Regions from separate parts of the Pseudomonas sp. Emmai genome, predicted to be linked through region 1. Evidence: predicted binding sites of a transcription regulator. Region 1 holds the regulator's gene; the other holds the start of a gene.

Region 1 (15,814 bases):
GAATCACCCGCTGTTCGAAGATCCGCAGTTCCGCCGCTTCTTCGGCGACAACTCGCCGAAGCAGAAGCGCATGGAGTCGAGCCTGGGCTCCGGCGTGATCATGAGCCCGGAAGGCTACATTTTGACCAACAATCACGTGACCACCGGTGCCGACCAGATTGTCGTGGCGCTCAAGGATGGCCGCGAAACCCTGGCCCGAGTGATCGGCAGCGACCCGGAAACCGACCTGGCGGTATTGAAGATCGATCTGAAAAACCTGCCGGCGATCACCATCGGCCGTTCCGACAACATCCGCATCGGCGACGTCGCGCTGGCCATCGGCAACCCGTTCGGCGTCGGCCAGACGGTGACCATGGGCATCATCAGCGCCACCGGGCGTAACCAGTTGGGCCTGAACAACTACGAAGACTTCATCCAGACCGACGCCGCGATCAACCCCGGCAACTCCGGCGGTGCGCTGGTGGACGCCAACGGCAACCTGACCGGCATCAACACCGCGATCTTCTCCAAGTCCGGGGGCTCCCAAGGCATCGGTTTTGCGATCCCGGTCAAACTGGCCATGGAAGTGATGAAGTCAATCATCGAACACGGGCAGGTAATTCGCGGCTGGCTTGGGATTGAAGTGCAACCGTTGACCCAGGAACTGGCGGAATCGTTCGGCCTGTCCGGGCGTCCAGGCATCGTGGTGGCGGGGATTTTCCGTGACGGTCCGGCGCAGAAGGCCGGCCTGCAACTCGGTGACGTGATCCTCAGCATCGACGGCGAACCGGCCGGCGATGGCCGCCGTTCGATGAACCAGGTGGCGCGGATCAAACCGACCGACAAGGTAACGATCCAGGTGATGCGTAACGGCAAGGAACTGAAGCTGAGCGCAGAGATTGGTTTGCGTCCGCCGCCGGCGCCGGTCAAAGAAGAAGAGTAAGCCACCCCGCCGCCTGACCTGATCGTTCCCACGCGACCCGTGGGAACGATCATGTAGGAGCGAGGCTTGCCCGCGAAGGCGTCAGGTCAGTCAGCGATGATGTCGACTGATATGACGCCTTCGCGGGCAAGCCTCGCTCCTACAGGGGGTGGTACTGGTTAGAGATCGCCGAGGCCGTCGATCAACGCCTGGTTCTGCTCTGGCGTGCCGATGGAGATCCGCAGGAACTGGGCAATCCGCTCCTGCTTGAAGTGCCGAACGATCACCCCTTGCTCACGCAACTTCGCCGCCAGACCGGCCGCATCATGTTGCGGGTGCCGCGCGAAGATGAAGTTGGCGGCCGATGGCAGCACTTCAAAGCCCTTCGCTTCCAGCTGAGCGACAACCTTCTCGCGGTTCTCGATGACCAATCGGCACGTCTTGTCGAAGTACTCACGATCCTCGAACGCCGCCGCTGCCCCGACATTCGCCAGGCGATCCAGCGGATACGAGTTGAAGCTGTTCTTGATCCGCTCCAGGGCCTCGATCAGGTCCGGGTGCCCTACCGCCAGACCAACCCGCAGCCCCGCCAACGAGCGGGACTTGGACAAGGTCTGGGTCACCAGCAGGTTCGGGTAGCGGTCCACCAGGCTGATCGCGGTTTCGCCGCCGAAGTCGATATAGGCTTCATCGACCACCACCACCGAATCCGGGCTGGCCTTGAGGATCTGCTCCACGGCGTCCAGCGCCAGCAGGCACCCGGTCGGCGCGTTCGGGTTGGGGAAAATGATCCCGCCGTTGGGCTTGGCGTAGTCGGCCGGGTTGATCTGGAACTGGGCGTCCAGCGGCACTGCGTCAAAGGCAATGCCGTACAACCCGCAGTACACCGGGTAGAAGCTGTAGCTGATGTCCGGGAACAGCACCGGATTGTCGTGTTGCAGCAAGCCGTGAAAGATGTGCGCCAGGACTTCGTCGGAACCGTTGCCGAGGAACACCTGGTTGCTCTGAACGCCGTAGTACTTGGCCACGGCATTCTTCAGCAAATCGCTGTTCGGGTCCGGGTACAGGCGCAGGTTGTCGTTCAGTTCGGTCTGCATCGCCGCCAGGGCTTTTGGCGACGGACCGTAGGGGTTTTCGTTGGTGTTGAGCTTCACCAGTTTCGCCAGTTTCGGCTGCTCGCCCGGCACGTAAGGCACCAGATCCTTGACGAACGGGCTCCAGAATTTACTCATCTTCAGTTCCCCTTCTTGTCATCAACGATGCGGTATTCGGCGCTGCGGGCGTGGGCGGTCAGCGACTCGCCACGGGCCAGCACGGACGCGGTCTTGCCCAGTTCGGACGCCCCCTGCTCGGAGCAGAAAATGATCGACGAGCGTTTCTGGAAGTCGTACACACCCAGCGGCGAGGAGAACCGCGCGGTGCCTGAGGTCGGCAACACGTGGTTCGGGCCGGCGCAGTAATCGCCCAGGGCTTCAGAGGTGTGGCGCCCCATGAAGATCGCCCCAGCGTGGCGGATCAGCGGCAGCCAGGCTTGCGGATCGGCGACCGACAACTCCAGGTGCTCCGGCGCGATGCGGTTGGCCACTTCGATGGCTTGTTCCATGTCACGGACCAGGATCAGCGCGCCACGGCCGTTGATCGAGGTTTCGATGATCTCGGCGCGCTCCATGGTTGGCAGCAGCTTGCTGATGCTGGCAGCCACCTTGTCGAGGAACTCGGCGTCCGGGCTGACCAGAATCGCCTGGGCGTCTTCGTCGTGCTCGGCCTGGGAGAACAGGTCCATGGCGATCCAGTCCGGATCGGTCTGGCCGTCGCACACCACGAGAATCTCGGACGGGCCGGCGATCATGTCGATACCGACCTGACCAAACACGTGGCGCTTGGCAGTGGCGACATAGATGTTGCCCGGGCCAACCACTTTGTCGACCTTCGGCACGCTTTCGGTGCCGTAAGCCAGCGCGGCAACCGCTTGGGCGCCGCCGATAGTGAACACGCGGTCGACGCCAGCGATGCAGGCCGCGGCCAGTACCAGTTCATTGAGTTCACCGCGCGGGGTTGGCACGACCATGACCACTTCGGTCACACCGGCCACCTTGGCTGGAATCGCGTTCATCAGCACGGAGGACGGGTACGACGCCTTGCCACCCGGCACGTACAGGCCGGCGCGATCCAGCGGCGTGACCTTCTGGCCCAGCACCGTGCCGTCGGCTTCGGTGTAACTCCAGGAATCCTGCTTCTGTTTTTCGTGGTAGCTGCGCACCCGGGCCGCGGCTTTTTCCAACGCTTCGCGCTGGGGTACGGTGATCCGGGTCAGGGCCAGTTCCAGGCGTTCGCGCGGCAGGATCAGGTCGGCCATGGAGGCGACTTGCAAGCCATCGAACTTCTGGGTGAATTCCACCAGCGCCGCATCGCCACGCTCACGCACAGCCTTGATGATGTCCAGCACCCGCTGATTGACCGAGTCGTCAGACACACTTTCCCAGCTCAGCAGATGATCCAGATGATGCGCGAAATCCGGGTCAGCAGCGTTGAGTCGGCGAATTGCAGTCGGTGCGGTCATAGCGAGAGCCTCATAGGAATGGCAAAAACTCAGGCGCCCTAACTTAGCAGTCGTTTCCGCTTGGGCACCTGAGATTCTGGCTATGAGGCGGATAGACGGGCGCGACTCAAGGTCGCGCAGGTGAATCAGCCGCGGTGTCGAGACTCCACTGCCTTGCGCAAGGTGTCGATCAACGCCTGGATACGGGCGTGCTGCATTTTCATCGAAGCCTTGTTGACGATCAGCCGGGAGCTGATATCAGCGATGAAATCCTGTGGCTCCAGGCCATTGGCCCGCAGCGTGTTGCCGGTGTCGACCACGTCGATGATCTTGTCGGCCAGGCCGATCAGCGGCGCCAGTTCCATCGAGCCATAGAGCTTGATGATGTCGACCTGACGACCCTGCTCGGCGTAGTAACGCTTGGCAACGTTGACAAACTTGGTGGCGACGCGCAGACGACCCTTGGGTTCGATGGCGCCGACCTTGCCGGCCGTCATCAGCTTGCACAGGGCAATCCGCAGGTCCAGGGGCTCGTAGAGACCCTGGCCGCCGTATTCCATCAGCACATCTTTACCGGCGACGCCCAGGTCCGCGGCACCGTGCTCGACATAAGTCGGCACGTCGGTGGCGCGCACGATCAGCAGACGTACGTCAGGCTGGGTCGTGGGGATGATCAGCTTGCGGCTCTTGTCCGGATTCTCGGTCGGCACGATGCCCGCTTCAGCCAGAAGCGGCAGGGTGTCGTCAAGGATACGGCCCTTGGACAGTGCGATGGTCAACATGGGAAACGTCAGTCCTTATCAAGGTACTCATGCCCGGTCGCAATCGGCGCCGGACATACATCGAGGCCATTACAGCCTCGATGAAGCAAATCAGTTAACAGCAAACTGTGGCGAGGGAGCCTGCTCCCGCTGGGTCGCGAAGCGGCCCCAACAGCGGGACTGCTGCGCAGTCCAACGGGAGCAAGCTCCCTCGCCACAATTGCAGCCGGAACTAGCCCGGTACGCGGCGGATCTTGGCGCCGAGCATCTGCAGTTTCTCTTCGATGCACTCGTAACCACGGTCGATGTGGTAGATGCGATCGATCAGGGTGTCGCCTTCGGCGATCAGTGCCGAGATCACCAGGCTGGCCGACGCACGCAGGTCGGTGGCCATGACTGGCGCGCCCTTGAGCTTCTCGGTGCCGGTGACGATGGCAGTGTTGCCTTCGACCTGGATCTTGGCGCCCATGCGGTGCAACTCGTACACGTGCATGAAGCGGTTTTCGAAGATCGTCTCGATCACGGCACCGGTGCCTTCGGCAATGGCGTTGAGGGAGATGAACTGCGCCTGCATGTCGGTCGGGAACGCCGGGTACGGAGCGGTCCGCACGTTGACGGCTTTTGGCCGCTTGCCGTGCATGTTCAGCTCGATCCAGTCTTCGCCGCAGGTGATTTCGGCACCCGACTCACGGAGCTTTTCCAGGACGGCTTCGAGGATGGTCGGATCGGTGTCCTTGACCTTCACGCGACCGCCAGTCACGGCAGCGGCGACCAGGTAGGTGCCGGTCTCAATCCGGTCCGGCATCACCTTGTAAGTGGCCGGGTGCAGACGCTCAACGCCATCGATGGTGATGGTGTCGGTGCCGGCGCCAGTGATCTTGGCGCCCATGGCGATCAGGAAGTTCGCCAGGTCGATGACTTCAGGCTCGCGTGCGGCGTTAGCCAGGACGCTACGGCCCTTGGCCAGGGCAGCGGCCATCATGATGTTTTCGGTACCGGTCACACTGACGGTATCGAAGAAGAAGTGCGCACCGCGCAAGCCGCCTTCTGGCGCCTTGGCCTTGATGTAGCCGCCTTCGACATCAATGACTGCGCCCATGGCTTCGAGACCACGGATGTGCAGGTCGACCGGACGCGAACCGATGGCGCAACCGCCAGGCAGTGCAACTTCGGCTTCACCGAAACGCGCAACCATCGGGCCCAATACCAGGATCGAGGCACGCATGGTTTTCACCAGTTCGTACGGCGCGATCAGGGTCTTGATGGTGCGTGGGTCGATTTCGACGCTGAGTTTCTCGTCGATCACCGGCTCGATGCCCATGCGACCGAACAGCTCGATCATGGTGGTGATGTCGTGCAGGTGCGGCAGGTTGGCGACGGTGACCGGGCCATCGCACAGCAAGGTGGCGGCCAGGATCGGCAGGGCAGAGTTCTTTGCCCCGGAAATGCGGATTTCGCCATCAAGACGAACGCCACCAGTAATTATCAATTTATCCATAAGAATCTCGACGCCCTTGGGCTCAGGTGCGCTCGGCCCAGGCCGCGCTGCTGAAAAATTTCATAGTGACCGCATGGATGCTGCCATCGGTGATCCATGGGTTCAAATGGGCATAGATCTGCTGCTGACGCTTCACCGGGCTCAACGCCGCCAGTTCATCGCTAATCACGTTCAGCTGAAAGTTGCAGCCTTCGCCCTCAACTTCTACCAGCGTTCCGGGCAGCTTTCCTTCAAGGAAGCTCTTCACTTCTACGGCCTGCATGCTCAACCTCAATCGGCGCCCTGTGCGCGCGGGTCGGACATCATACAAAAAAGCCCCGCGCCTGCGAACCCCGCATTCACAGGACTCTGACGGGGGGCTTCTTTATAGATGCCGGTTAGGGGTGCGCCAACAGCTCGGTCAATTCGCTGACCTGAGCGATTTCGCGCATGTCTTCGGGCATGGCGCGGATGCTGACGGCCTTGCCGCCCGCCTCTGCATCACGCATGAAGCACAGCAGCAGCGACAAGCCGACACTGCTGGACTTCGTCACCGCCGAACAATCAACCACCACGGCGGCGGCCTTACTGGCCTTGATCAGCGCCTGACCTTGCTTGCGCAAGTCAGGGCCGGTGCGGTAATCCAGCACGCCACTGAGCAGCAACTCGCCGGTTTCGCTCATGCGAACGGCTGACTCACTCATTGAGTCTTCTTCTCTGTGGCTTCCTTGGCTTTAGCGACTTCCCCGGCCCAATTGTTGATGGTCTTGTCCAGGTCGTTGCCATTGCGCTGCATCGCGTCAGCGAACTGATCGCGGAACAGCTTGCCGATATTGATGCCGTTGATGATCACGTTGCGCAGCTTCCACTCGCCGTTGATCTTCTCCAGGGTGTACTGCACGGGATAAACCGCGCCGTTGGTGCCCTTGACCGTCATGCCAACGCTGGTGCGGTCGCCCGACTCATCCTTGGCAGGGTCAACGGTGATGCCCTGGTTGTTGTATTCGAGCAAGGCGTTGCCATAGAACTGGAACAGGCCTTTCTTGAAGTTTTCCTGGAAGGTCTGCATCTGCGCGGGCGTGGCTTTGCGCGAATACTTGACCGTCATGATGCTTTTGGAAATGCCTTCGGCATCCACCACAGGGCCGACAATGGTGTTCAGCGCCGTGTAGAAGTCCTGTGGATCCGTCTTGTACTTCTCTTTATTGGCCGACAGGTCTGCGAGCATCCGGGTCGTGGTGTCCTGAACCAGATCGTGCGCCGACTGTGCCGCCACGGCGTTAGCCATCAACGGCAGGGCCGCGAGTAATACCAACAGGCCACGTCGCAAGGTAGAGATCATTCAAAAGCTCCTCATTTGGCGTCTTTGCTAACGGTATTGAGCAGGAATTTACCGATCAGGTCCTCGAGCACCAGCGACGACTGGGTGTCATGGATGGTCCCGCCATCCTTGAGCAAGGCTTGTTCCCCGCCCACGCTGATACCAATGTACTTCTCGCCCAACAGGCCAGCGGTCAGGATAGATGCAGTGGAGTCAGTCGGCAGATTATCTACGCGCTTTTCCAGCTGCATGGTCACCCGACCGGTGAAACTGTCGCGGTCCAGATCGATTGCCGTGACCTTGCCGATGGTCACACCGGCCAAGGTCACTTTAGCTCTGACCGTCAAACCGGCGATATTGTCGAAATAAGCATAAAGTTTATATGACTCGGTGGTCGCGCTCGGGGACAGGCCACTGACCCGCAACGCAAGCAGCAGCAAAGCCAGGATGCCAGCCAGCAGGAAAAGGCCGACACCGATTTCCAGGGTGCGGTTTTGCATCAGAAATCTCCAAACATCAAGGCGGTCAGAATAAAGTCCAGGCCGAGCACTGCCAAAGAGGCATACACCACGGTCTTGGTTGTGGCACGACTGATCCCCTCGGAAGTGGGCTCGCAGTCATACCCTTGGAATACGGCAATCCAGGTCACGACAAACCCGAAAACGATGCTTTTGATGATGCCGTTGAGCACGTCGCCATTGAACGTCACGCTGTTTTGCATGTTCGCCCAGTAGGAGCCGTCATAGACGCCCAGCCAGTCGACTGCAACCCACGAACCGCCCCAGATCCCGACGACGCTGAAAATCATCGCCAGCACCGGCAGGGAAATGAAACCGGCCCACAGGCGCGGGGCAACGATGTACTTGAGCGGGTCGACGCCAATCATTTCCAGACTGGACAACTGCTCAGTGGACTTCATGTTGCCGATTTCCGCCGTCAGGGCCGAACCGGCACGCCCGGCGAACAGCAATGCTGTCACCACCGGCCCCAGTTCACGCAGCAGCGTCAGGGCAACCATCTGCCCGACGGCCTGCTCCGAACCGTAGCTGGACAGGATATTGAAGCCTTGCAGCGCCAGCACCATGCCGATAAACACCCCGGAGACCACGATGATCACCAGAGACATCACGCCGATCGAATGCAGCTGCTTGATCAGCAAGCCGAAACCGCCACCAATGCCACCGCGACCCAGCAACGCGTGGAACAGGAAAATCGCCGCCCGCCCGAACACCCCCACGGCATCGATGGCCGCGCGGCCGAACCGGCGCACTCTTTCTATTAGTGAAATCTTGCGCATCAGCGCTTCCCCAGAAGATCTGCGCGGTAATCCGTCGCTGGAAAGTGATAGGCGACCGGACCGTCCGGCTCGCCCGTCATGAATTGACGGATACGCGGCTCCTGCGAGTTCATCAGTTCTTCAGGCGTGCCCTGCCCCAGGACTTGCCCTTCGCCCACCACATAAATGTAATCGGCAATGCTCGCGGTTTCGGCCAGATCGTGGGAAACCACGATGCTGGTGATGCCCAGCGCATCGTTGAGCAGGCGGATCAGGCGCACCAGCACACCCATGGCGATCGGGTCCTGCCCGACAAAGGGCTCGTCATACATGAGGATCTGCGGATCAAGCGCAATGGCCCGCGCCAGCGCGACGCGACGCTTCATGCCGCCGGACAATTCGTCAGGCATCAGGTCGATGGCGCCACGCAAGCCCACGGCCTGCAATTTGAGCAGGACGATGTCACGGATCATTTCTTCCGGCAGCTCGGTATGGACGCGCAGCGGAAAAGCAACGTTCTCGAATACATCGAGATCGGTAAACAGTGCGCCGCTCTGGAACAGCACGCCCATGTGCTTGCGCGCATCGAACAGATCGCTGCGAGACAATTTGGGTAAATTCTGGCCGTTGACCCAGACTTCGCCGCTGGTAGGTCGCAACTGCGCGCCCATCAGCCGTAATAGCGTGGTCTTGCCACACCCGGAAGGTCCCATGATGCCGGTGACCTTGCCGCGCGGGATACGGATATCGACGTTATTGAAAATGCTGCGCGTACCGCGCTTGAAGGTCAGTCCCTTCAGCTCGACCGCGTAGGCGTTATCGGCACTCATCTAAACTCCTTGCGATGCAGCCTCTCACTCGGACGCCTGGCTTTCTGTCGAAAGCACATACCTCCCCGGGCAGGCCGAACTGGCGGCGAACTATATCACTGCAAAGGCCAAGCGCCCAAGGCCCAAGCCGGGGCATGTTCAGCAACAGGACAGGCAAATCCGTTGATTTAGAAGGATTCGGTTACAGCTATTTACAAAGCATGACGAACTAGCGTGAGGGTTTCGATCATTACCGCTATAATCGCCGCCTTTTCATCGGGCTATACGATTCTGACATGAGCCAATCCAGCGACCTGATTCAATCGGCACAACGCACCATCCGTCTCGAAGTGGAAGCCGTACAAGGCTTGTTGCCCCATATCGACGCGGATTTCGTACGCGCTTGCGAGATGATTCTGGCCAGCAAAGGCCGTGTGGTCGTGCTGGGCATGGGCAAATCCGGGCACATCGGCAACAAGATTGCCGCCACCCTGGCCAGCACCGGCACCACGGCGTTCTTCGTGCACCCGGCTGAAGCCAGCCACGGCGACATGGGCATGATCACCCGCGACGACATCATCCTGGCGCTGTCGAACTCCGGCTCCACCAATGAAATCGTCACCCTGCTGCCGCTGATCAAGCGCCAGGGCATCCAGTTGATCAGCATGACCGGCAACCCGGATTCGCCGCTGGCCAAGGCCGCCGAGATCAATCTCAACGTACACGTGGAGCATGAAGCCTGCCCGCTGAACCTGGCGCCGACCTCCTCCACCACCGCCGCCCTGGTCATGGGCGACGCCCTGGCCGTGGCGCTGCTGGAAGCGCGCGGCTTTACCGCGGAAGACTTCGCCTTTTCCCATCCAGGTGGCGCGCTTGGCCGCCGCCTGCTGCTGAAAGTGGAAACCGTCATGCACGCCGGCGCAGAATTGCCCCAGGTGCAACGCGGCACGCTGCTCAAGGACGCGCTGATGGAAATGACCCGCAAAGGCCTGGGCATGACCGCGATCGTGGAACCCAATGGCAAACTGGCCGGGATCTTCACTGACGGCGACTTGCGCCGCACCCTCGACCGCACCATCGACATCCACCACACGACCATTGATGAAGTCATGACCCTTCATGGCAAGACCGCCCGGGCCGATATGCTGGCAGCCGAAGCCCTGAAAATCATGGAAGACCATCGAATCAACGCACTGGTAGTCGTCGACAAGGAAGACCGCCCGGTGGGCGCCTTCAACCTGTCCGACCTGCTGCGTGCCGGAGTAATGTGATGAGCGACGATCTGCTGCAACGCGGCAAGAACATCAAACTGGCGGTCTTTGACGTCGACGGCGTCCTCACCGACGGACGCCTGTACTTCCTCGAAGACGGCAGCGAATTCAAGACTTTCAGCACCCTCGATGGCCAAGGCATCAAGATGTTGATGGCAGCCGGCGTACAGACCGCTATCATCAGCGGCCGCAAGACCCCGGTGGTCGAACGTCGAGCGAAAAACCTCGGCATTCCACATCTGTATCAGGGTCGCGAAGACAAACTGGTGGTGCTCGACGAGCTGCTTGCCCAACTCAATCTAAGCTATGAACAGGTTGCCTACCTCGGTGACGACCTGCCAGACCTGCCGGTGATTCGTCGCGTCGGCCTGGGCATGGCGGTGGCCAATGCCGCCAGCTTCGTGCGCGAACACGCCCACGGCATCACCCTGGCCCGTGGCGGCGAAGGTGCCGCCCGCGAATTCTGCGAATTGATCCTGCGCGCCCAGGGCCGCCTCGATGCGGCCAACGCCGCGTACCTGTGAGCCATTTATGTTTATTTTGAGCAAAAAGTTTCGCAGATTTATGCTGTTCGGTTGTATCGCTGCGATATTTGCGGCGGTCGGCTACTGGAACATCAGCCCGGAACGCTTCCTTGACAAGCCGGTCGTCGCGGTCGATGAAAGTGCAATCGACTATTACGCCATTAACGCCCACAGCGTGCAGTACCTGCCCGACGGTGGCCTGCAGTACGACTTGACGTCCGACAAGGTCGAGCACCTCAAGGCGACCGACGTGTCGTTGCTGACCAATCCGGACCTGAACATGTACCGCGGCACCGATTTTCCATGGCACGTCACCAGTTTGCGCGGTGAAGTGAACGCGGACGGCACCCAGGTAGAACTGATCGATTCGGTGCGTATTGCACGCACCGATGAAAAGAACCGTAATTTGATCGTTACCAGCACCCGGATGACCGTGTTCCCGCAGCAGCAATATGCGCAGACCGATCAACCCGTTAGAATCGACGGCGCTGGTGGTGTGTCGACTGGCAACGGAATGAAAGCGTATTTGAAAGAAAGCAGAATACATCTGCTATCGAACGTAAGAGGACAGTATGAGGCTCGTTAAAACCCTCCCTATTTTGCTCAGTCTGGGCGCAGCACTGGGAAGCGTGAGCGCCTGGGCTCTGCCGAACGATCAAGAGCAGCCTATCCGTATTCAGGCCGACGATGCCCAACTGGACGACAAGAATGGCGTTGCCACCTATAAAGGTGACGTGATCATTACCCAGGGTTCGATGAAGGTCAAAGGCAATACCGTGACCATCACCCGCACCCCGACCGGCGACATCGATGTGGTGACCTCGGTGGGCAATCTTGCTTACTTCGAGCAACTGCAGACCGCTGGTGACACCAAGCCTGTTCAGGGCTGGGGCGTGACCATCCAGTACCATGCCGCGCAAAACCGCGTTGTACTGATCGACAAGGCCAAAGTCGTCGACAAGGACAACAACACCACCCAGGGCGAGAAAATCGTCTACGACACGGTCAAGAAACTGGCGAGCGCCGGCCGTGCCACGGGCAGCAAGGTCACCGAGGCGCGTCCGCGCATCGACATGGTGATCCAGCCGAAGCCGAAAACCGACGAGAAAAAGGCCCAGTAATGGCAACTCTGAAAGCTCAGCATCTGGCCAAGAGCTACAAGAGCCGCCAGGTCGTGCGCGACGTCAGCCTGTCCATCGACAGCGGTCAGATCGTCGGCCTGCTGGGCCCGAACGGCGCCGGCAAGACCACGTGCTTCTACATGATCGTCGGCCTGGTGCAGGCCGATCAGGGTCGCGTACTGATCGACGACCTGGACGTCAGCCACCAGCCGATGCACGGTCGTGCGAAGGCCGGTATCGGCTATCTTCCGCAAGAAGCGTCGATCTTCCGCAAGCTGTCGGTAGCCGACAACATCATGGCCATCCTCGAGACCCGCAAGGAACTCGACAAGGCGGGTCGTCGCAAGGAGCTGGAAAGCCTGCTGCAGGAATTCCACATCAGCCACATCCGTGACAACCTCGGCATGAGCCTGTCCGGAGGTGAACGCCGCCGGGTGGAAATTGCCCGGGCTTTGGCCACCAACCCGAAATTCATCCTGCTCGACGAACCTTTCGCCGGCGTGGACCCGATTTCGGTGGGCGACATCAAACAGATCATCCATCACCTCAAGGCCAAGGGCATTGGCGTGCTGATCACCGACCACAACGTCCGTGAAACCCTGGATATCTGCGAAACCGCCTACATCGTCAACGATGGCCAACTGATCGCCGAAGGTGACTCCGCCACCATCCTGGCCAACGAACTGGTCAAGGAAGTGTATCTGGGTCATGAGTTCCGCCTTTAAGCACTGAGGTGTCTGGCTGATTGTCCGAGCGCTTGTCTCGATAAAAAATCAATAAGTTTTTATTGTTACAGCGCTCTAGGCAAACGATGCAGTTTCGGGCATATAATTTGCTTAAGTTTGGCGCTCCGGCGCCCTGTAGTGGATGGCGCATGCGCGCCGGCGAATAAGGTGTTAAGCCCCTGCCATGAAACCATCGCTAGTCTTGAGAATGGGCCAGCAGCTGACGATGACACCTCAGCTGCAACAGGCCATCCGCCTGCTCCAATTGTCGACCCTGGACCTGCAACAGGAAATCCAGGAGGCCCTGGAGTCCAATCCGATGCTCGAACGCCAGGAAGAAGGCGACGACTTCGATAACGCCGATCCCTTGGCCGACAAAGCCGAACAGCAACCCAATGCCGATGTTTCAGAACCCTCCTACCAGGAAACCGCCCCGACGGTGGACAACCTCGAGGAAGGTGACTGGAACGAGCGCATTCCCAACGAACTGCCCGTCGACACCGCGTGGGAAGACGTCTACCAGACCAGCGCCAGCAGCCTGCCCAGCAACGATGACGACGAATGGGATTTCACCACTCGCACATCGGTCGGCGAAAGCCTGCAAAGCCACCTGCTCTGGCAACTGAACCTGGCGCCGATGTCCGACACCGATCGCCTGATTGCCGTGACCCTGATCGATTGCATCAACAATCAGGGTTACCTGGACGAAACCCTCGAGGAAATCCTCGAAGCTTTCGATCCGGAACTGGACATCGAACTGGACGAAATCGAAGCCGTCCTGCACCGCATCCAGCAATTCGAACCGGCTGGCATCGGCGCGCGCAACCTGGGCGAATGCCTGCTGCTGCAATTGCGCCAGCTGTCCGCCAAGACCCCTTGGCTGGCCGAGGCCAAGCGCCTGGTCAGCGATTACATCGACCTGCTCGGCAGCCGCGACTACAGCCAGTTGATGCGCCGCATGAAGCTCAAGGAAGATGAACTGCGCCAGGTGATCGAACTGGTCCAGAGCCTGAACCCGCGCCCAGGATCGCAGATCGAGTCCAGCGAAGCCGAATACGTCGTGCCCGACGTGATCGTGCGCAAGGACAACGAGCGCTGGCTGGTGGAGCTGAACCAGGAATCGGTGCCGCGGCTGCGGGTCAACGCTCAGTACGCCGGTTTCGTACGCCGCGCCGACACCAGCGCCGACAACACCTTCATGCGCAACCAGTTGCAGGAAGCCCGCTGGTTCATCAAGAGCCTGCAAAGCCGCAACGAAACCCTGATGAAAGTGGCCACCCAGATCGTCGAGCACCAGCGCGGCTTCCTGGAGTACGGCGACGAAGCCATGAAACCGCTGGTCCTGCATGACATCGCCGAAGCGGTGGGCATGCACGAGTCGACGATTTCACGGGTGACCACCCAAAAGTTCATGCATACCCCACGGGGCATATATGAGCTGAAATACTTTTTCTCCAGCCATGTCAGCACCTCCGAAGGCGGTGAATGCTCGTCCACAGCGATCCGCGCGATCATCAAAAAACTGGTTGCCGCGGAAAATCAGAAAAAGCCGTTGAGTGACAGCAAGATCGCTGGTTTACTGGAGGCACAAGGCATTCAGGTGGCTCGCCGCACCGTCGCCAAGTACCGCGAATCCCTGGGAATCGCGCCTTCGAGCGAACGCAAGCGGTTGATGTAAGCCACAGCACAGCGTTCCAGTGGTAGATCATCTGATCTGCCGCTTTATGCACTGGCAACGAAGGAGAAGCTGTATGCAAGTCAACATCAGTGGACACCAACTGGAAGTGACCGAACCCCTGCGCGCCTACATCGGCGAAAAGCTCGAACGATTAGAGCGGCATTTCGACAAGATCACCAACGTGCAGGTCACGATGACGGTCGAGAAGCTGAAGCAGAAAATCGAAGCCACCCTGCATATTCCCGGCAATGAAGTAGTCGCCAACGCGGAACATACCGATATGTACGCGGCGATCGACGCATTGACCGACAAGCTGGATAAACAACTCAAAAAGCATAAGGAAAAGACCCAGAGCCTCCTCCAGGGCGCGACCGGTCGTTAACATCCCCAACCCATGATCCGACTTGAAAACATCCTGACCCCCGGCCGTTCCCTCGTGAACGTGCCGGGCGGCAGTAAAAAGAAAGCCCTCGAGCAAATTGCCAACCTGATCGCCCGGGAAGTGCCGGATCTGGAGATGCAAGATGTCTTCGAGGCTCTGATTGCCCGTGAAAAACTCGGTTCCACCGGTTTTGGCAACGGCATCGCTATCCCCCACTGTCGCCTGAAGGGCTGTACCTCGCCCATCAGCGCCCTGATGCACCTTGACGCACCTATCGATTTCGACGCCATCGACGGCGCCCCGGTGGACCTGCTGTTTGTACTGCTGGTCCCGGAAGCCGCCACCGATGCGCACCTGGAGTTGCTGCGCCAGATCGCCAGCATGCTTGACCGCAAGGAAGTCCGCGAGAAACTGCGCAGTGCCCCGAGCAACGAAGCCTTGTATCAGGTCGTCCTGAGCGAGCAAAACGGTCACTAATCATGCGCTTGATCATCGTCAGTGGCCGCTCCGGCTCAGGTAAAAGTACGGCGCTCAATGTCCTTGAGGACAACGGCTACTACTGCATCGACAACCTGCCCGCCGGCCTGCTGCCGGAACTGGCCGAACGCGCCCTGATTCATACCGAACTGGCACAGCCGCTGGTCGCCGTGTCCATCGACGCCCGCAACCTGCCCAGCCATCTGTCGCGCTTTCCCGAACTGCTCGAAGAAGTGCGCAGCCGGCATATCCAGTGCGATGTGTTGTATCTGGATGCCGATGAAGAAACCCTGCTCAAACGTTTCTCGGAAACCCGCCGCCGGCACCCGCTGAGCAACGCCAACCGTTCACTGGCCGAGGCGATCAACGACGAGTCCCAACTGCTCGGGCCGATTGCGGACCTCGCCGACCTCAAGATCAATACCACCAACCTGAACCTGTACCAGTTGCGCGACACCATCAAGTTGCGCCTGCTGAACCAGCCGGAGCCCGGCACTGCGTTCCTGGTGGAGTCTTTCGGGTTCAAGCGTGGCATGCCAGTGGACGCCGACG
Region 2 (15,814 bases), 1.4 Mb from region 1:
CCGGCCGCCTCAATGAATGCACTCACATGTATTCCCAAAGGTGCGCGTACGCCGGAAAGCGCACTGGAGGTTTGGCCTCACGCAAGGAGGGCCAAAGTATGTCTAAGTTTCTTAAACATATGTGGAGCCTCGTTAGAAACGCGTTATGGGCTTTTCGCCTGTACGAGTTTCTGCGGGACCGCTGGGATGATCCGCAGTAAGGATTGACCCGGTGGAAACCGCCCTGGCTTCGGCTGGGGCGGTTTTTCGATCTGTATGAAAGTTAAGAGCTACATGTTTCAAGCTTGCTCCGTCATTCAACGCTGAATATTCGTTGTCGGTGCCAGAGGCAATATGAGTAATGACTAAAAACGGTATGCGCCCGGTTCACCCCGGCGAGATCCTCAAAGAGGAATACCTGGAGCCTCTGAGCCTTACAGCAGCGGCGTTGGCCAGGGCATTGAGCGTTTCGACGCCTACGGTGAATGACATCGTGCTTCAGCGTCGTGGTGTCAGTGCTGATATGGCTATTAGGCTTTCTATCTGCCTGGACACGACCCCTGAGTTTTGGCTGAACCTGCAATCGACTTACGATTTGCGTAAAGCCGAGATTGAACGAGGGGCTGCGATTCGGGAACAGGTTGAGCGTCTTGCGCACTGCGCCTGATTCTCTGCTCTAGAACGAACCCCACGCTACAAACGTGGGGTTTTTTGTGTCGCTCAGAATGCCTGGAGCATTCGCGATGCACGCTTCCACCAAGGCGCATTCACCGCACGCCGTGGCCGCTCACCCTCCAACAGCATATGCGGGACATCCTGCAACCGAATCCACGGCTGGTTATTCCAGTGCAGCAAGCTCAATGACATCTCTGGCCAGTTCAGCAGGCTCAAAATCGGGCGTTCGGTTGTGGTCGATTGTTGGGCATCTCTGAGGGCTGGGACGACGTCGTGGGTCAGCCATTCGCGCAGGCCTCGGTATTCGGGGCAGTAGTGGTAGATCAGGAGTGCGTAAACGCCGGATTCGCTGATGAGCAGGGTGTTTTCGACGGTGCCGTGGCTGAGCATTTTCAGAGTCTGGTGTTGGTCGGGGTCGAGTTTGCGCACGGCGCGTTCGTCGAGGCAGAGGCGCAGGAGGCGGCCGAGGTCGCGGGCGCTGAACCAGGGTTGGTTTTGGAGGAGGAGGGCGTGGAGGTGGAGTTTGTGGCGGGTGAAGACGTGGGGGACTAGATAGTTGTCGTCCATAAACAGTTCTCAAATTCGCTTGATAGATCACTGCCACTTATCGTCGCCAAACAATAAGGGTGGCAGCTGCGTGCGGGTTGGCGAACCGGCCAAGCGAATACCGGCAGACCCGAAGGTCTCCCACACGCAGCCGCCATATTTCGAATTGGGAGAGATACCCATAATCGGATGTGGTTGCGTGCATAGCTTGGTTCCAGGTCGCCAAACCCAGTGCTGAACAAGTCAGCTGAGAATGAGCTTAGGACCCGGCGCTTTGCGACGCTATCGGACGGCGGTAGTGATCTTTGTAGGACGTTGCCGAGATTGTTGCGAGGCGCAAGATCAAAAGATCGCAGCCTTCGGCAGCTCCTGCAGGACATAGAGCGGAACGCGGAGCGTCCCTGGCGGCATTCCCACGCAGAGCGTGGGAACGATCAGTTACTCCGCGTCGGCTGGCGGGTTGAGCTTGGCTTCCAGCTCAGCAACCTTCGCCTCAAGGCTTTCCAATCGTGCCCGAGTGCGCGCCAACACCACCATCTGGCTATCAAACTCTTCCCGGCTCACCAGATCCAGTTTGCTGAAGCCGCTCTGCAACAAGGCTTTGAACTGGCTTTCGATTTCGCTTTTCGGCAGCGGGGTGTCGCCGCTGAAGAGGCGGGAGGCGGTGCCGCTCAGGGCGTCGAGGAAGTCTTTGGGCGCGAGCATGGGAAAGGTCCTGGAAACAATGGCGGGCAGTGTATCACGCAGTGTCTATAGCCAATCCCGCAGGCAGGGATGCACGCTTTTCGCGCAGGCGGACGGACGGCAGCGCACTGTTGTTGTGCGTAATGCCATTGGCATTTGTGGAAAGCAGCTTGCAGCAGCGACCAAGGGGTTGAATTCAGTGAGTTTTGGCGAGATGGCAAGGTTTCTGCTTAGTCACCCTTGACCCATGCACTGATGCAGTCGCTGTGACGAATGCAGTGCGCCACACGAAACGGGGAAGTTTCGTACGGAGTGGTTAGCTGGCGTCGGACGGGCAGGTTGGGCCGACGATGCGTTACAAAGCCAGGCACTGCGCTTAGACTTGAGACGGGTTTGTTTTCCTGGGGCAAGTCCACCAATTCGGGAGAGAGTTTTCATGAAGCTAGTCACTGCCATCATCAAGCCGTTCAAACTGGACGATGTACGCGAGTCGTTGTCCGAGATCGGCGTGCAGGGCATTACCGTTACTGAGGTCAAAGGCTTCGGTCGGCAGAAGGGTCACACCGAGCTGTATCGCGGCGCGGAGTACGTGGTCGATTTTCTGCCCAAGGTGAAGATTGATGTCGCCATTGACGACAAGGATCTTGACCGGGTTATCGAGGCGATAACCAAGGCAGCCAACACCGGCAAGATCGGTGACGGCAAGATCTTCGTGGTCAATCTGGAACAGGCGATTCGCATCCGTACCGGCGAAACCGATACCGACGCAATCTAAGCCGCCACACACCCAACGCCCCAGGAGAAAACAATATGACTCTGCGTAAATTCGCAGGGCTAGGAGCCCTGTTGTCCCTCGTAATGCCCAGCCTGGCTATGGCGGCAGACGAAGTGGCGGCCCCAGTCCTCAATTCCGGCGACACCGCCTGGATGCTGACCTCGACGGCCCTTGTGCTGTTCATGACCATTCCGGGCCTTGCGCTGTTCTACGGCGGCATGGTTCGTTCCAAAAACATTCTTTCCGTGATGATGCAGTGCTTCGCCATTACCGGTCTGATCAGCATCCTGTGGGTCATTTATGGCTACAGCGTTGCGTTCGACACCACCGGCATGGAGCAGGGCGTCGTCAATTTCAACTCGTTCTTCGGCGGCATGGGCAAGGCGTTCCTCGCCGGTGTCACGCCAGCCAGCATCACCGGTCCGGCCGCGCTGTTTCCTGAAGCGGTGTTCGTGACCTTCCAGATGACCTTCGCCATCATCACCCCGGCGCTGATCGTCGGTGCCTTCGCCGAGCGGATGAAATTCTCCGCGATGCTGATCTTCATGGGCATCTGGTTCACCCTGGTTTACGCACCGATTGCGCACATGGTCTGGTCCGGTAACGGCGGCCTGTTGTGGGACTGGGGCGTGCTCGACTTCGCGGGCGGCACCGTGGTGCACATCAACGCCGGTGTGGCCGGTCTGATCTGCTGCCTGGTGCTGGGCAAGCGCAAAGGCTTCCCGACCACCCCGATGGCTCCGCATAACCTCGGTTACACCCTGATGGGCGCGGCGATGCTGTGGGTCGGCTGGTTCGGCTTCAACGCCGGCTCTGCTGCTGCGGCCAACGGCACTGCCGGTATGGCGATGCTGGTGACCCAGATCGCAACCGCCGCCGCTGCACTGGGCTGGATGTTCGCCGAGTGGATCACCCACGGTAAACCAAGTGCCCTGGGTATCGCTTCGGGTGTGGTCGCCGGTCTGGTGGCAATCACTCCGGCCGCTGGCACCGTGGGCCCGATGGGTGCGCTGGTCATCGGCCTGGCGGCTGGCGTGGTGTGCTTCTTCTGCGCCACCACCCTGAAACGCAAACTTGGCTATGACGACTCCCTGGACGCCTTCGGCGTGCACGGTATCGGCGGTATTCTCGGCGCGATCCTGACCGGTGTGTTCGCTGCACCGTCCCTGGGTGGCTTCGGCACCGTCACCGACATCGCCGCACAAGTCTGGATTCAAACCAAAGGCGTGGGCTTCACGGTGATCTACACCGCGATCGTCACCTTCATCATCCTCAAGGTCCTGGACGCCGTCATGGGTCTGCGTGTGACCGACGAAGAAGAAGCGGTCGGCCTCGATCTGGCACAACACAACGAACGCGGCTACAACTTGTAAGACGCGCAGAAAAAAACTTGCCCGGCTTGCCGGGCATTTTTTTGTCCGGGATTTGTCATTAAAGAGGTAGCTGAAAGGTTTTTTCCTACGGCTTAAGTCGTGTTTACGACGAGCGTTTTTCTGGGGCGAAAAACTTACAGCAATGCAGGAATATTAGGGCCTTTGTTTTTTCCCAGAGCGCGCTAGAATGCGCCCCGAACGTGCGGAGAACTGTATGTGGCAACAGACTCTGATTACCCTGCGGGCAAGGCCCCGGGGCTTTCATCTGGTAACGGACGAGTTACTCGCCGGCTTGCCTGAACTCAAGGCGTGTCGGGTCGGTCTGTTGCATTTGTGGCTGCAGCATACCTCGGCGTCGTTGACCATCAACGAGAACGCCGATCCGGCGGTACGTCGCGACTTCGAACGATTTTTCAATCGTCTGATCCCACAAGGAACAGACGGCTATGAGCATAACGACGAAGGCCTGGACGACCTCCCGGCGCACTTCAAGGCCAGCGTGCTTGGCTGTCAGCTCAGTTTGCCGATTTCGGCGGGCCGACTGGCGTTGGGGACCTGGCAAGGCGTTTATCTGGGCGAGCACCGTGATTTTGGCGGTGCCCGTAAAGTCCTCGCCACCGTGCACGGTGAAGGGGCATAAGCCGCTGGTTGCCAGCGGCTGTTGATTTTTTTCCGGCGGCCTTCGACAGATGGCGAAGCTGGGCTATAACTAATCTGCTTTTCGCAAGTCATGAGGTAGAACATGAGCGACGATGATCTGGAAAACGACGACCTCGAAGTAGGCGACGAAGACGAGGCCGAAGAAGGCTTGGAAGCAGCAGCGGAAGACGTTGCTGACGACGACGGCGGTGAAACGCCGGTTCCGACCGCTAAAGGCAAGGCCAAGGCTGCTGTGTCAGTCGATGAGCTGCCGAGCGTCGAAGCCAAAAACAAGGAACGCGACGCCCTGGCCAAAGCCATGGAAGAGTTCCTGGCCAAAGGTGGCAAGGTGCAGGAAGTGGAGGCCAATGTGGTCGCCGATCCGCCCAAGAAGCCTGACAACAAGTACGGCAGCCGGCCTATCTAAGCGCCTGCTACTGGCTTGCTTGCTGAAAAAGCCCGCCGTCGCTGCGGGCTTTTTCATGGGCGCAACAAAAGCCGGGGAACGCCTGCGTAGGAGCAAAGCTTGCTCGCGATAGCGGTGGGTCAGCCAATATCAATGCCGACTGACAGGGCCCCTTCGCGGGCAAGCCTCGCTCCTACAGGGTTGATGGCGTTCATACAATTGGCGTACGACACAAGTCCGTAGGAGCGAGGCTTGCCCGCGAAGAGGCCGTCACATTCAAAATGGATGTGGCTGACCCTCCGCAATCGCGAGCAAGCTTTGCTCCTACGGGTTTTGTGTCAGGCCGAGGCTGCGTTCCAGCGGGCTAAAAGTGCCGGCAAATCGGTCAGGCTGCGAATCTCCGCATCCGGCAAACGATCCGCTTCCCAGGCCTTGCCCGCCGGGTTAAACCAGATTGCGCGCAAGCCTGCCTGTTGGGCGCCGGCAATGTCGTCGCCGGGGTGATCGCCAATGTGCACCGCCGTTTCGGCCGTCGCACCGCCACGCTGCAACGCCTCGTGAAACAGCCGCGCATCGGGCTTGGCGATGCCGATGTCTTCGGCGCACAACGCAAACTTGAAGTAATCCGCCAGCCCCAGCCGACGCACGTCGGCGTTGCCATTGGTGACCACGCCGAGGGCGTAATGGTTGGCCAGGGTTTCCAGGGTCGGCTGCACTTCCGGGAATATTTGCAGTTGATGCCGGGCGTGCAGGAACACTTCGAAGCTCTGATCCGCCAGGTCCGAAGCCTGGTCATGGGCATAACCCGCGTCTTCCAGCGCATGGAACAGCACCCGCCGACGCAGGGCACTGATGCGGTGCTTCAAGGCAGGTTCGTTGCTCAATACCCGCTCACGAATCGCCCACAAATGCTCCACCGGCACCGCGCCCAGCTTCGGTGCATGCTCGGTCAGCCATTCGCGCAACATGGCTTCGGCGCTGACGATCACCGGGGCGGTGTCCCACAGGGTGTCGTCGAGGTCGAAGGTGATCAACTGGATTCTCATGACTCATCGCCTTTGATGCGTTTGGCCCGTGGATGGGCGCTGTCGTAGACCGTGGCCAGGTGCTGGAAGTCCAGGTGGGTGTAGATCTGGGTGGTCTTGATGTCCGAGTGGCCGAGCAGTTCCTGCACCGCGCGCAGGTCCTGGGAGGATTCGAGCAGGTGGCTGGCGAAGGAGTGCCGCAGCATGTGCGGGTGCAGGTTTTGCCCCAGCTCGCGTTCGCCGGCAGCCTTGACCCGCACCTGAATCGCCCGTGGGCCGAGGCGCCGGCCTTGCTGGCTGACAAACACCGCGTCGTCCGCCGGGTTAGTCATCGCGCGCAGCGGTAGCCATAGCTCCAGCGCTTCCCGAGCCTTTTTGCCCACCGGCAGCAGGCGAGTCTTGCTGCCCTTGCCGAGCACCTGGACCATGCCGTCAGCCAGATCAAGCTGATCCATATTGAGCCCGGTCAGCTCCGAAAGCCGTAAACCCGAGGAATAGAACAATTCCAGAATCGCCTGATCCCGACGTGCCAGAAAGTCATCCTCGACCGCACCTTCCAAAAGTTGCAGCGCGCGGTCGGTGTCGAGGGTTTTCGGCAAGCGGCGTTCGCCCTTGGGCGGCGCCAGGCCGTTGGCCGGGTCGTGGTCGCACAGGCCTTCGCGATTCAGGTAGTGATAGAGCCCGCGCACCGCCGACAGCAGCCGCGCCAGGCTGCGGGACGATTGCCCCTGGGAATGCAGGCGTGCGATCAGGCTGCGCAGGCGCTGGATATCCAGCCCGGCCCAGCTGTCGATGTTCTGTTTGACACACCAGCCGAGCACTTTGTCGAGGTCGCGGCGGTAGGCGTACAAGGTGTGGGGCGACACCTGTCGCTCACTGCGCAGGTGTTCGCAGTAAGCGTCCAGTTGTCGTTCCACGATCAGCGTACCGAGCGTAGGGAGTTGTTGACCCGAGGCAACACACGGCCCATGACTTCGGCGATGTAGCTCAGGAACAGCGTGCCCACCGAACTTTTGTAGTGCTGCGGATCGCGGCTGGCGATGGCCAGGACGCCGTGGATGCCTTGATGGCTGATGGCGACGACGGCCGTGGAACCGATCTGTTTGCGTTGTTCTTCGCCAAACAGGAAGTCCAGTTCGTGTTCACGCAGGCTGCCGCTGACGCTTTTGTCTTCCGAGAGCAGGCCACCAATGGCGGTTTGTGCTTCGGCGTGGGTGACCCAGCGGCCCACCGGCATCGGGTTGTCACCGAGCAGAATCAGGCTGACGAAGGGCACCTGGAAATCCTGGCGCAGGCTGTCTTCGACGCTGATCACCACGTCTTCGAGGCTGGCGGCGTCCATCAGCGTGAGGATCAGGCGACGGGTCTTGTCGAACAGGCGATCATTGTCGCGCGCGACGTCCATCAGGTGCGACAGGCGATGGCGCAACTCGATGTTGCGGTCGCGCAGGATGGTCATCTGGCGTTCCACCAGCGAGATGGTATCGCCGCGCTGGTGGGGAATGCGCAAGGCCGGGAGCAGTTCTTCGTGTTCGACGAAGAAATCCGGATGAGCCTCCAGGTACGCGGCAATCGCCGCCGCCTCAAGGCTTTCGGAAGGAGATTCGTCGGGCTGTAGGGCGGGAACCTGAGGCTTGTCTTTCATGGATTTGGCTCTCTCAAAGACGCACTTGTCCTTCATATACGCGGACTGCCGGGCCGGTCATCAAGACCGGTTGGCCAGGGCCTGCCCATTCAATGGACAGACGCCCGCCAGGCAGGTCGATCAATAGCGGCGAATCCATCCACCCCTGGCTGATCGCGGCCACCGCCGCAGCACAGGCACCGGTGCCGCAAGCCTGGGTTTCCCCGGCCCCGCGTTCCCAGACCCGCAGCTGCGCACGGTTGCGGTCAATGACCTGGAGAAAACCGACATTGACCCGCGACGGGAAGCGCGGATGGTGTTCGATCTTCGGGCCCAGTTCATGCACCGGTGCGTTATTGATGTCGCTGACCCGCAGCACGGCATGGGGGTTGCCCATGGACACCGCCGCCAGTTCCACCGTGTTGCCGTCGACTTCGAGCTGATAGCTCAAGGCCTGGCCTTCGGCTTCGAACGGGATGTCGGCCGGTACCAGGCGCGGCGCGCCCATGTCGACGCTGATCTGGCCGTCGCTGCGGATATCCAGTTCGATGATGCCGCTTTTGGTCTCGACGCGAATCTGCCGCTTGGCGGTCAGGCGCTTGTCGAGCACGAAGCGGGCGAAGCAGCGCGCACCGTTGCCGCACTGCTCCACTTCGGAACCGTCGGAGTTGAAGATCCGGTAACGGAAATCCACGTCCGGGTTGCTCGGTGCTTCGACGATCAGCAACTGGTCGAAACCGATGCCGGTGTGCCGATCGCCCCATTGCTTGGCGTGCTTGGGCAGGATGTGCGCGTGCTGGCTGACCAGGTCGAGGACCATGAAGTCATTGCCCAGGCCGTGCATCTTGGTAAAACGCAGCAGCATGGTTTTACTCCGGCAGCAGGCTTTCGCCAGCAAACAACTCGGCTACCGTCTCACGGCGACGCACTTCAAATGCCTGATCACCGTCCACCAACACTTCAGCGGTACGCCCGCGGGTGTTGTAGTTGGAACTCATGACAAACCCGTAGGCACCGGCCGAATGCACGGCCAGCAGGTCGCCTTCTTCCAGGGCCAGTTCACGCTCCTTGGCCAGGAAGTCGCCGGTCTCGCAGATCGGGCCGACGATGTCGTAGGCGCGAGCAGCGGTATCGCGCGGGCGCACCGCGGTGACGTCCATCCAGGCCTGGTACAGCGCCGGGCGGATCAGGTCGTTCATGGCCGCATCGACGATGGCGAAGTCTTTGTGCTCGGTGTGCTTGAGGTACTCGACCTGGGTCAGCAGCACGCCGGCGTTGGCGACGATGTAGCGGCCCGGTTCGAACACCAGCGCCAGCTCGCGACCTTCGCAGCGCTCGCGCACGGCTTTGATGTAGTCGGCCACCAGCGGCGGCTCTTCATCGCGATAACGCACGCCGACGCCGCCACCGAGGTCGATGTGACGCAGGTAAATGCCGCATTCACCCAGACGATCGATCAAGCCCAGCAGGCGATCGAGGGCATCGAGGAAAGGAGGCAGGCTGGTCAGTTGCGAGCCGATGTGGCAATCGACGCCCAGCACTTCCAGGTTCGGCAGTTGCGCGGCGCGGATGTACACGTCTTCGGCGTCGGCGATGGCGATGCCGAACTTGTTCTCTTTAAGACCGGTGGAAATGTACGGGTGGGTGCCGGCATCGACGTCCGGGTTCACACGCAACGAGATCGGCGCACGGACGCCCAGTTCGGCGGCGACCACTTGCAGGCGTTCCAGCTCATCGGTGGATTCGACGTTGAAGCAATGCACGCCGACTTCCAGGGCGCGGCGCATGTCTTCACGGGTCTTGCCGACACCGGAGAACACGATCTTGTCCGGGCTGCCGCCAGCGGCGAGGACGCGTTCCAGCTCGCCACGGGAGACGATGTCAAAACCGGCGCCGAGACGGGCCAGGACATTCAGTACACCGAGGTTGGAGTTGGCCTTGACCGCAAAACAGACCAGGTGCGGCACGCCGGCCAGGGCATCGGCATACGCCAGGTACTGGGCTTCGATGTGGGCGCGGGAGTAGACGTAGGTCGGCGTGCCGAAGCGTTCGGCGATGGCGGACAGGGCCACGCCTTCCGCGAACAGCTCACCGTCACGGTAATTAAAAGCGTCCATGGCGTTCCCTTATTATTGGTAGACGTCGTGCTTGTGTGCTTTGGAGGCAGGCTGCTTTTGCGAGGACTGGGCCTGCTCGGCAGGGTCCTGGTTGTCGTCAGGCAGGTACAGCGGGCCTTTTTGACCACAGGCCGACACAAGGCAAGCGACCGCGAGGAGCGCGGCAAGGGAAGAGATCAGGCGCTTCATGGCGAAATCCTTGAAAATGCGTTAATTGCGCCGGAGTATACCGGCCACCCGTCAGCTTGCCTATGTAACGCGGCTCCCGTCCGGCGGGCCTTGGATTGAAGTGCGTTCACGGGTCCAGGGTCTTGCGTCGATATTTCATAACGCTACCGGGCGCTTGGTCGTTATCCTTTGCAATCGCCGGGGCTCGCCCGTATCTTGCGGCGCTTGAGCGTGAACAGACACTTTTTGAGGTTCCTGCAATGAGTTTGACCGAAGCCCGTTTCCACGACCTGGTCGATGCCACCCAGCAATCGCTGGAAGACATTTTCGATGAGAGTGACCTGGATATCGATCTGGAGAGCTCGGCCGGTGTGCTCACCGTCAAGTTCGAAAACGGCAGCCAGTTGATCTTCAGCCGTCAGGAACCGCTGCGCCAGTTGTGGCTGGCGGCGGTGTCCGGCGGCTTCCACTTCGACTATGACGAAGAGAGCGAGCGCTGGATGTGCGACAAGAGCGAAGAGCAGCTGGGCGAAATGCTTGAGCGCATCGTCAAGCAGCAGGCGGGCGCCGAATTCGATTTCGAAGGCCTGTGAAACCGTGACTCAGCCTGCACCGGTTCGTCCGCCCAAGCCGCTCTACAGCAACATCAGCCCGGCGGTGCCTTCGCCGTGCAGCGGCGTGTGCCGGCTGGATGAACAGAAGGTCTGCCTGGGGTGTTTTCGCCATGTCGAAGACATCCGCGAATGGCGCTCGGCCGACGACGATCGTCGTCGGGTGATCTGCGCCCAGGCGGCTGACCGCAAAGCCCTGGCATAAGAGCTTTTGTGGCGAGGGGGCTTGCCCCCGCTGGGTCGCGAAGCGGCCCCAAAAGCTCACGACTGCTTCGCAGCCGAACGGGCGGCAAGCCCCCTCGCCACAGTGTTTCTCCCCGTGTGTCTGAAGCGCCCCTTCCCCTCACTTGTATATTTATTGAGCTGTGATAGTGTCCAGAAACGCCTCAACCCATCGAGGCTCGTGAAAACCCCGCCTTTTTCTGGCGGGGTTTTGCTTTTTTTGTGCAGAAGAAAGGAGTCTGCCCGGATCATGACCGTACCTTCCATCACCCTTACTCGTCTGGACGTGCAACGTCTGGAGCGCCTGATCGACAGCCTGGATGACACGCTGCCGGGCGTTATCGCGCTGCAAACCGAACTGGACCGCGCCGATACAGTGGTCGGTCACGATGAAGTGCCCGCCGATGTCGTCACCATGAATTCCCGCGTGCATTGCCGCGAAGAGATCAGCGGCAAGGACTATCACCTGACGCTGGTATATCCCAAGGATGCCAATGCCGACGAAGGCAAGATTTCCATTCTGGCGCCCGTGGGCAGCGCCTTGCTCGGCCTGAAAGTCGGCCAGCACATCGACTGGCCGGCACCGGGTGGCAAGACCCTCAAACTGACCCTGCTGGAAGTGGAATCGCAGCCGGCCAATGGCGGCGCCTTTCCGGAATAACGCCTCAGACCTGCTCGAGCGCTTCGTTCAGTGCGCGCTCCAGGTCGGCCTTGTAGCGCAGATACAAATTGCTTGAACTCTGCCCATCACCGAGCAGGCCCGACAGGTCCAGGTCGGTGATGTAGCAGCGGTAGCGCTCAATCTCGCGGCGCTGCTCGACGATTTCCCGGGCGACCACGGTAAACAGCTGATCGCCATACTCCAGTTCCGAAAACTCCCGCTGATTGCAATACAACGTGACCTGCACCTGGCCCGGTGCGGCTTTGCCGATGATCGCCTGCACGTCGTAGAACGGTTTGTTGACCGGGGTTTGCGGCGCTGGCCGCGCTTCGACCCGACGTGCCCGGCCAGGGCCGGACGGCAATAGTTGGTAATACAAAGTGTCGAGGCTCAACGGCTGGGCGGCGTCCATCGGCAACAAGGCGTCCCGGCGATACAGGATCGATTGCAGGAAACGTTGCAGCGGCACCAGCAGGCTTTGCTCGTCGTGATACGGCAGGCGTTGCTGCCACAGCGCGTTGAATTCATCCAATACGTACAGATCGGCCTGCTGCTCGGTGATCCGGTAGAACACCTGGATGCACTCGGGCTGACCCATCGGCAACAGCAACGCGAGGTCCTGTTCTTCGAGGGCCATCGGGTCCAGGTGCAGCGGGCTGTAGCTCGCCAGCTCCTCGCCCAGGTAGTCGAACAGCGCCGGCAGGGTGGCGAGGGCGACGTGGTTGACCTGGCCGGGCACCAATTCCAGCACGTGGTAATGCTGCTGCACCTGAATCAGGTAGCGATGGTTGAGTTTGCTCAACAGCAGGTTCTGCGCGGTATCGAGGATTTCTTCGACCCGCCGCGCAATGAACTGCGCGCGGTTGTGGCAGAAACAGCGGACCCGCAAGCGCGGCTGTTGCGGCCCTTTGGGCAGGTTGTTGAGGTAATCGCGCAGGCAGTCGAGCAGCGCGTGCGGCCCGTCGTAGCGGCTGACCAGCACTTCATTCCAGCTATTGAGCGTGACCTGATCCAGGGTCAGCACCAGGTTTTCCCGCACGCCGGCGTAACTCAGGGAGTCGGTGCGCTCGGTGGTCATCAGGATGTTGAGGTCACGATGGTGCTTGAGCGGATCGACGCCGACGTTCACCAGGATCAACACTTCGCCGGGCACGCTGGGGCGCAACAGGGCATCTTCGGCGACGGTGGTCAGGGGCAGGGCGATGCTCTGCTGCAGGCTGCCGAGCAGGTTGAACAGTTCGAATTCGCTCAAGTCGCTGGTGCCGGGGTGCAAGGCCAGGCGGGTGCTGCTGTCGATCACGCCATTGCGGTGGCACCAGGTCAGCAGTTCCAGCAACTGACGGCTGCGCTTGATCGGCGCGAAATGCTCCCACTCGTGGGCGGTCAGGCTGCCGTTGTACAAACCCCATTGGGTTTGCCCCGGTTCTTTCTTGTTTGGCGCCTGCACCAGGGTCAGGGTGTCTTCGGCCAGGTCCGGGGCGATGCCCGGGTTGATGAATTCGACCTTGTCGGCCTTGCGCTCGAACGCCGCGTACAGCCGCCGGCCGAGCACGTTGAGGTCGCGCTTGTTGATCAGGCTGACAGTTTGCTCGGTGCGGGCGAACTGGGTCAGGAAGCGGTAGCTGTAATTCAGCTCGTTGACCAGCGCCCGGCGTTCGGCGCTGACCTGGCGGACTTTCCACTGGCTGCGGCTGTCGAGCAACGCCAGTTGCCGCTGATCCCAATGCCATTCGCTGGCCAGGCGTTCCAGCAGCGAGCGCTGCCAGCTCGCGGTGCGACTGTTGCTGCCGGTGAGCTTGCGATTGACCTTCAGGTACAGCGCACGGCGCACCAGTTCCAAGCGTTCGGGTTCGCCACGAGCGGTCAGGTATTCCTCGATGCGGCGGTAGACGACGATGTATGGGTCCAGCTCGTCGAGGTCCAGCCGATTGGCGAACACTGCCTGTTTGAAGCGCAGGCTCAGGCAATGGACCTTGGGGTGTTCGCTGGCGTACACCTCGATCAGCAGCAGTTTAAGCACCGACTTGTAGGGCGATTCGATGCCCTTGAACAACTGCCAGAGCCCGGCGCCGATGAACTCTCCCGGCGGAATGTGCGCCAGGTGCCCCAGGTCCAGGGTTTCGTCGGCGCGGATAAAGCGCTTGGACAGCAGCGTGTGGGTGTATTGGTGATAACCCGTCTCTTCGTAAACCGGCACCAGCCACCAGATCGGCGTGCGGCCAGCGAGCCAGATCGCCGTGCGATAGAACTCGTCCAGCAGCAAGTAATGCTGGGTGGTGCCGCAGTCTTCCGAACTCAGTTGCGTATCGCGCTCGCCGTGCATGAAGCGGGTCGGGTCGATCAGGAAAAAGTGTGCCTCGGCGCCCTGGCTGGCGGCCCAGGCTTCGAGCAGTTGGCATTTCTTGCGCAGTTCGACGAGTTCGCTTTCGCTCAGATCCGGGCCGTGGCACACCCACACGTCCATGTCGCTCTGGTCGGCCTGGGCCAGGGTGCCGAGGCTGCCCATCAGGAACAGGCCATGAATCGGTCGTGGCGGATTGCTGCCGTGGCGCGGCTTGTAGGAAAACGAACGGGTCAGGCGTTGGGCTTCGGCGAGGGTGTTGGCGTCGGGCTCGTAATTCGACAGCCCGGCCGGCGCGCTGCCGGACACGTAACCCGGCAGCAGCGGGTGATTGACGTGGAAAAACAGCGGCAGCAGGGTCAACACCCCTTGCTGGCGCGTCGACAACCCTTCCATGGCGCGGGCCATGCGGCCTTCGTTGAGCTTCAGGAAACGGGCGCGCAGCTGGCTCAGGACCTTGCGGTCGATGCCTTCGTCCAGGTCGGGGCGGATTTCATGGGTTCGGGTCATGTCAGCTCAAACCGGCTCGCGAAGCTCGGACGTAGGGTCTGCGGATGAGGGGCAGTTTAGCGCCTCGGCCCCGGGACTTTTAAGCTGTATTTGTTTTTTGGCGCCAGATTTCTATCGCGAGGCGACAAGCTGCCCGCGGAAATCCCGTCACAGGGGTTTCCGTGGGCGATGCGGTGAGGTTTAGGCTGTTTCCCGAACGCTCAGAATGGTCAGAACGGTTTGTACATTTTGCGCGGCGTCACGACCCAGGCTGGTCAGGTAACCGCCATCGGGCTGGTCGATCAGTTCTTTTTCGTGCAGGCGTTTAGCGGCGGCAATGTGTTTCGGGGCAGCGGTCTGATGAATTTTCAAACCTTCCTGGGAACTGTCCAGGTTGAAGAGTGCAAGGACTTCCAGTTCGGCAACCAACTCAGGGGTAAGCGACATAAGGACTCCAGACTTTCTAGGAATTGGACGACAGCGCCCCTAAGGTGAGCCCACTCGTGCGGCATGTCCAGTGCTGGCAGCAGGGTTTTTTCGCCTTGGGATCCGTTCCCCGATAACGGGGTGCGTACGAGTGTAGACAGGGTGTGGAAGAACGGTGGGATTTGTAGGAGCGAGGCTTGCCCGCGAAGCTTTTGGCGTTATAGAGGACGCCTTCGCGGGCAAGCCTCGCTCCTACAGGGGGGCGGTGTTTACTTCTTTTCTGGCGGCAGCTCTGGCAGTGCACGCAGGGCGGCTTCGTACCATTCGGTATTGAACGCGCGGTCTTCTTCGAGGATCGCGTCGATTTCCACCGCCAGCACGTGGGCCATCAGGTTGAGGATTTCTTCGCGCTCGTAACCCACCAGGGTCAACTTGTTGAAGGTGGCCTTGGCGGCCGGCGGGTTGTCGCTTTCGATCTGGTTTTCAATCGCTTCGATCAGGGTGTTCTCGGTGAATTCTTCTTCGTCGCTATCGATATCAGTCGGCTCGCTCATGGCAGGCTCCTCAAGTTAAGGCGGGCAGTTTACCCGCATTCAGCGCCGTGATGCTGCTGGCAAGAAACGCCTGGGCGTTCTATAAACAGGCACTGCCCACCCCGCACGGCCTGGAGGCTTTGTGATGCTCAAGCTTTATGGATTTTCCGTCAGCAACTACTACAACATGGTGAAACTGGCCCTGCTCGAGAAAGGACTGCCGTTCGAGGAAGTGCTGTTTTACCCGGCCCCGACCCCCGAGGCGTTGGCCATCAGCCCGCGTGGCAAGGTTCCGGTGCTGGGCGTCGAACAGGGTTTCGTCAACGAAACCGCCGTCATTCTTGAATACATCGAGCAAACCCAGAAAGGCACGCCGCTGCTGCCGAGCGATCCGTTCGAGCGCTCGCAGGCCCTGGCGCTGGCCAAGGAAATCGAGCTGTACATCGAGTTGCCGGGCCGCGCCTGTTATGGCGAAGCGTTTTTCGGCTCGCCTGTACCGGATGCGATCAAGGACAAGACC

Evidence for each region. Region 1 encodes sigma-54, which starts transcription at its own class of promoters, with help from an activator protein. Its sites were predicted from a motif close to ANTGGCATNNANNTTGCTNT; they were not measured.
Region 2: a site for sigma-54 is predicted at 2,098-2,117, ahead of glnK (P-II family nitrogen regulator). Genes of this name have one in related genera too.

The regions. Positions count from the first base shown of each region.
Region 1 covers NZ_CM143685.1:1,340,292-1,356,105, reverse strand. The annotation lists gene algW (Do family serine endopeptidase AlgW) at 1-922, shown strand, start outside; gene hisC (histidinol-phosphate transaminase) at 1,081-2,133, opposite strand; gene hisD (histidinol dehydrogenase) at 2,136-3,461, opposite strand; gene hisG (ATP phosphoribosyltransferase) at 3,587-4,222, opposite strand; gene murA (UDP-N-acetylglucosamine 1-carboxyvinyltransferase) at 4,434-5,699, opposite strand; gene ACY4LX_RS05920 (BolA family protein) at 5,722-5,961, opposite strand; gene ACY4LX_RS05915 (STAS domain-containing protein) at 6,077-6,382, opposite strand; gene ACY4LX_RS05910 (MlaC/ttg2D family ABC transporter substrate-binding protein) at 6,379-7,020, opposite strand; gene mlaD (outer membrane lipid asymmetry maintenance protein MlaD) at 7,032-7,499, opposite strand; gene mlaE (lipid asymmetry maintenance ABC transporter permease subunit MlaE) at 7,499-8,296, opposite strand; gene ACY4LX_RS05895 (ATP-binding cassette domain-containing protein) at 8,296-9,105, opposite strand; gene ACY4LX_RS05890 (KpsF/GutQ family sugar-phosphate isomerase) at 9,381-10,355, shown strand; gene ACY4LX_RS05885 (KdsC family phosphatase) at 10,355-10,879, shown strand; gene lptC (LPS export ABC transporter periplasmic protein LptC) at 10,893-11,465, shown strand; gene lptA (lipopolysaccharide transport periplasmic protein LptA) at 11,452-12,000, shown strand; gene lptB (LPS export ABC transporter ATP-binding protein) at 12,000-12,725, shown strand; gene ACY4LX_RS05865 (RNA polymerase factor sigma-54) at 12,910-14,403, shown strand; gene hpf (ribosome hibernation-promoting factor, HPF/YfiA family) at 14,477-14,785, shown strand; gene ptsN (PTS IIA-like nitrogen regulatory protein PtsN) at 14,798-15,262, shown strand; gene rapZ (RNase adapter RapZ) at 15,265-15,814, shown strand, end outside.
Region 2 covers NZ_CM143685.1:7,068,983-7,084,796, reverse strand. The annotation lists gene ACY4LX_RS32625 (HigA family addiction module antitoxin) at 341-646, shown strand; gene ACY4LX_RS32620 (BRO-N domain-containing protein) at 700-1,221, opposite strand; gene ACY4LX_RS32615 (accessory factor UbiK family protein) at 1,639-1,905, opposite strand; gene glnK (P-II family nitrogen regulator) at 2,321-2,659, shown strand; gene ACY4LX_RS32605 (ammonium transporter) at 2,695-4,032, shown strand; gene ACY4LX_RS32600 (secondary thiamine-phosphate synthase enzyme YjbQ) at 4,247-4,672, shown strand; gene sutA (transcriptional regulator SutA) at 4,775-5,098, shown strand; gene ACY4LX_RS32590 (HAD family hydrolase) at 5,416-6,123, opposite strand; gene xerC (tyrosine recombinase XerC) at 6,120-7,019, opposite strand; gene ACY4LX_RS32580 (DUF484 family protein) at 7,022-7,747, opposite strand; gene dapF (diaminopimelate epimerase) at 7,761-8,591, opposite strand; gene lysA (diaminopimelate decarboxylase) at 8,596-9,843, opposite strand; gene lptM (LPS translocon maturation chaperone LptM) at 9,856-10,032, opposite strand; gene cyaY (iron donor protein CyaY) at 10,272-10,604, shown strand; gene ACY4LX_RS32555 (DUF1289 domain-containing protein) at 10,609-10,827, shown strand; gene rnk (nucleoside diphosphate kinase regulator) at 11,095-11,505, shown strand; gene ACY4LX_RS32545 (class I adenylate cyclase) at 11,510-14,356, opposite strand; gene ACY4LX_RS32540 (TIGR02647 family protein) at 14,537-14,782, opposite strand; gene ACY4LX_RS32535 (hypothetical protein) at 15,031-15,315, opposite strand; gene ACY4LX_RS32530 (glutathione S-transferase family protein) at 15,440-15,814, shown strand, end outside.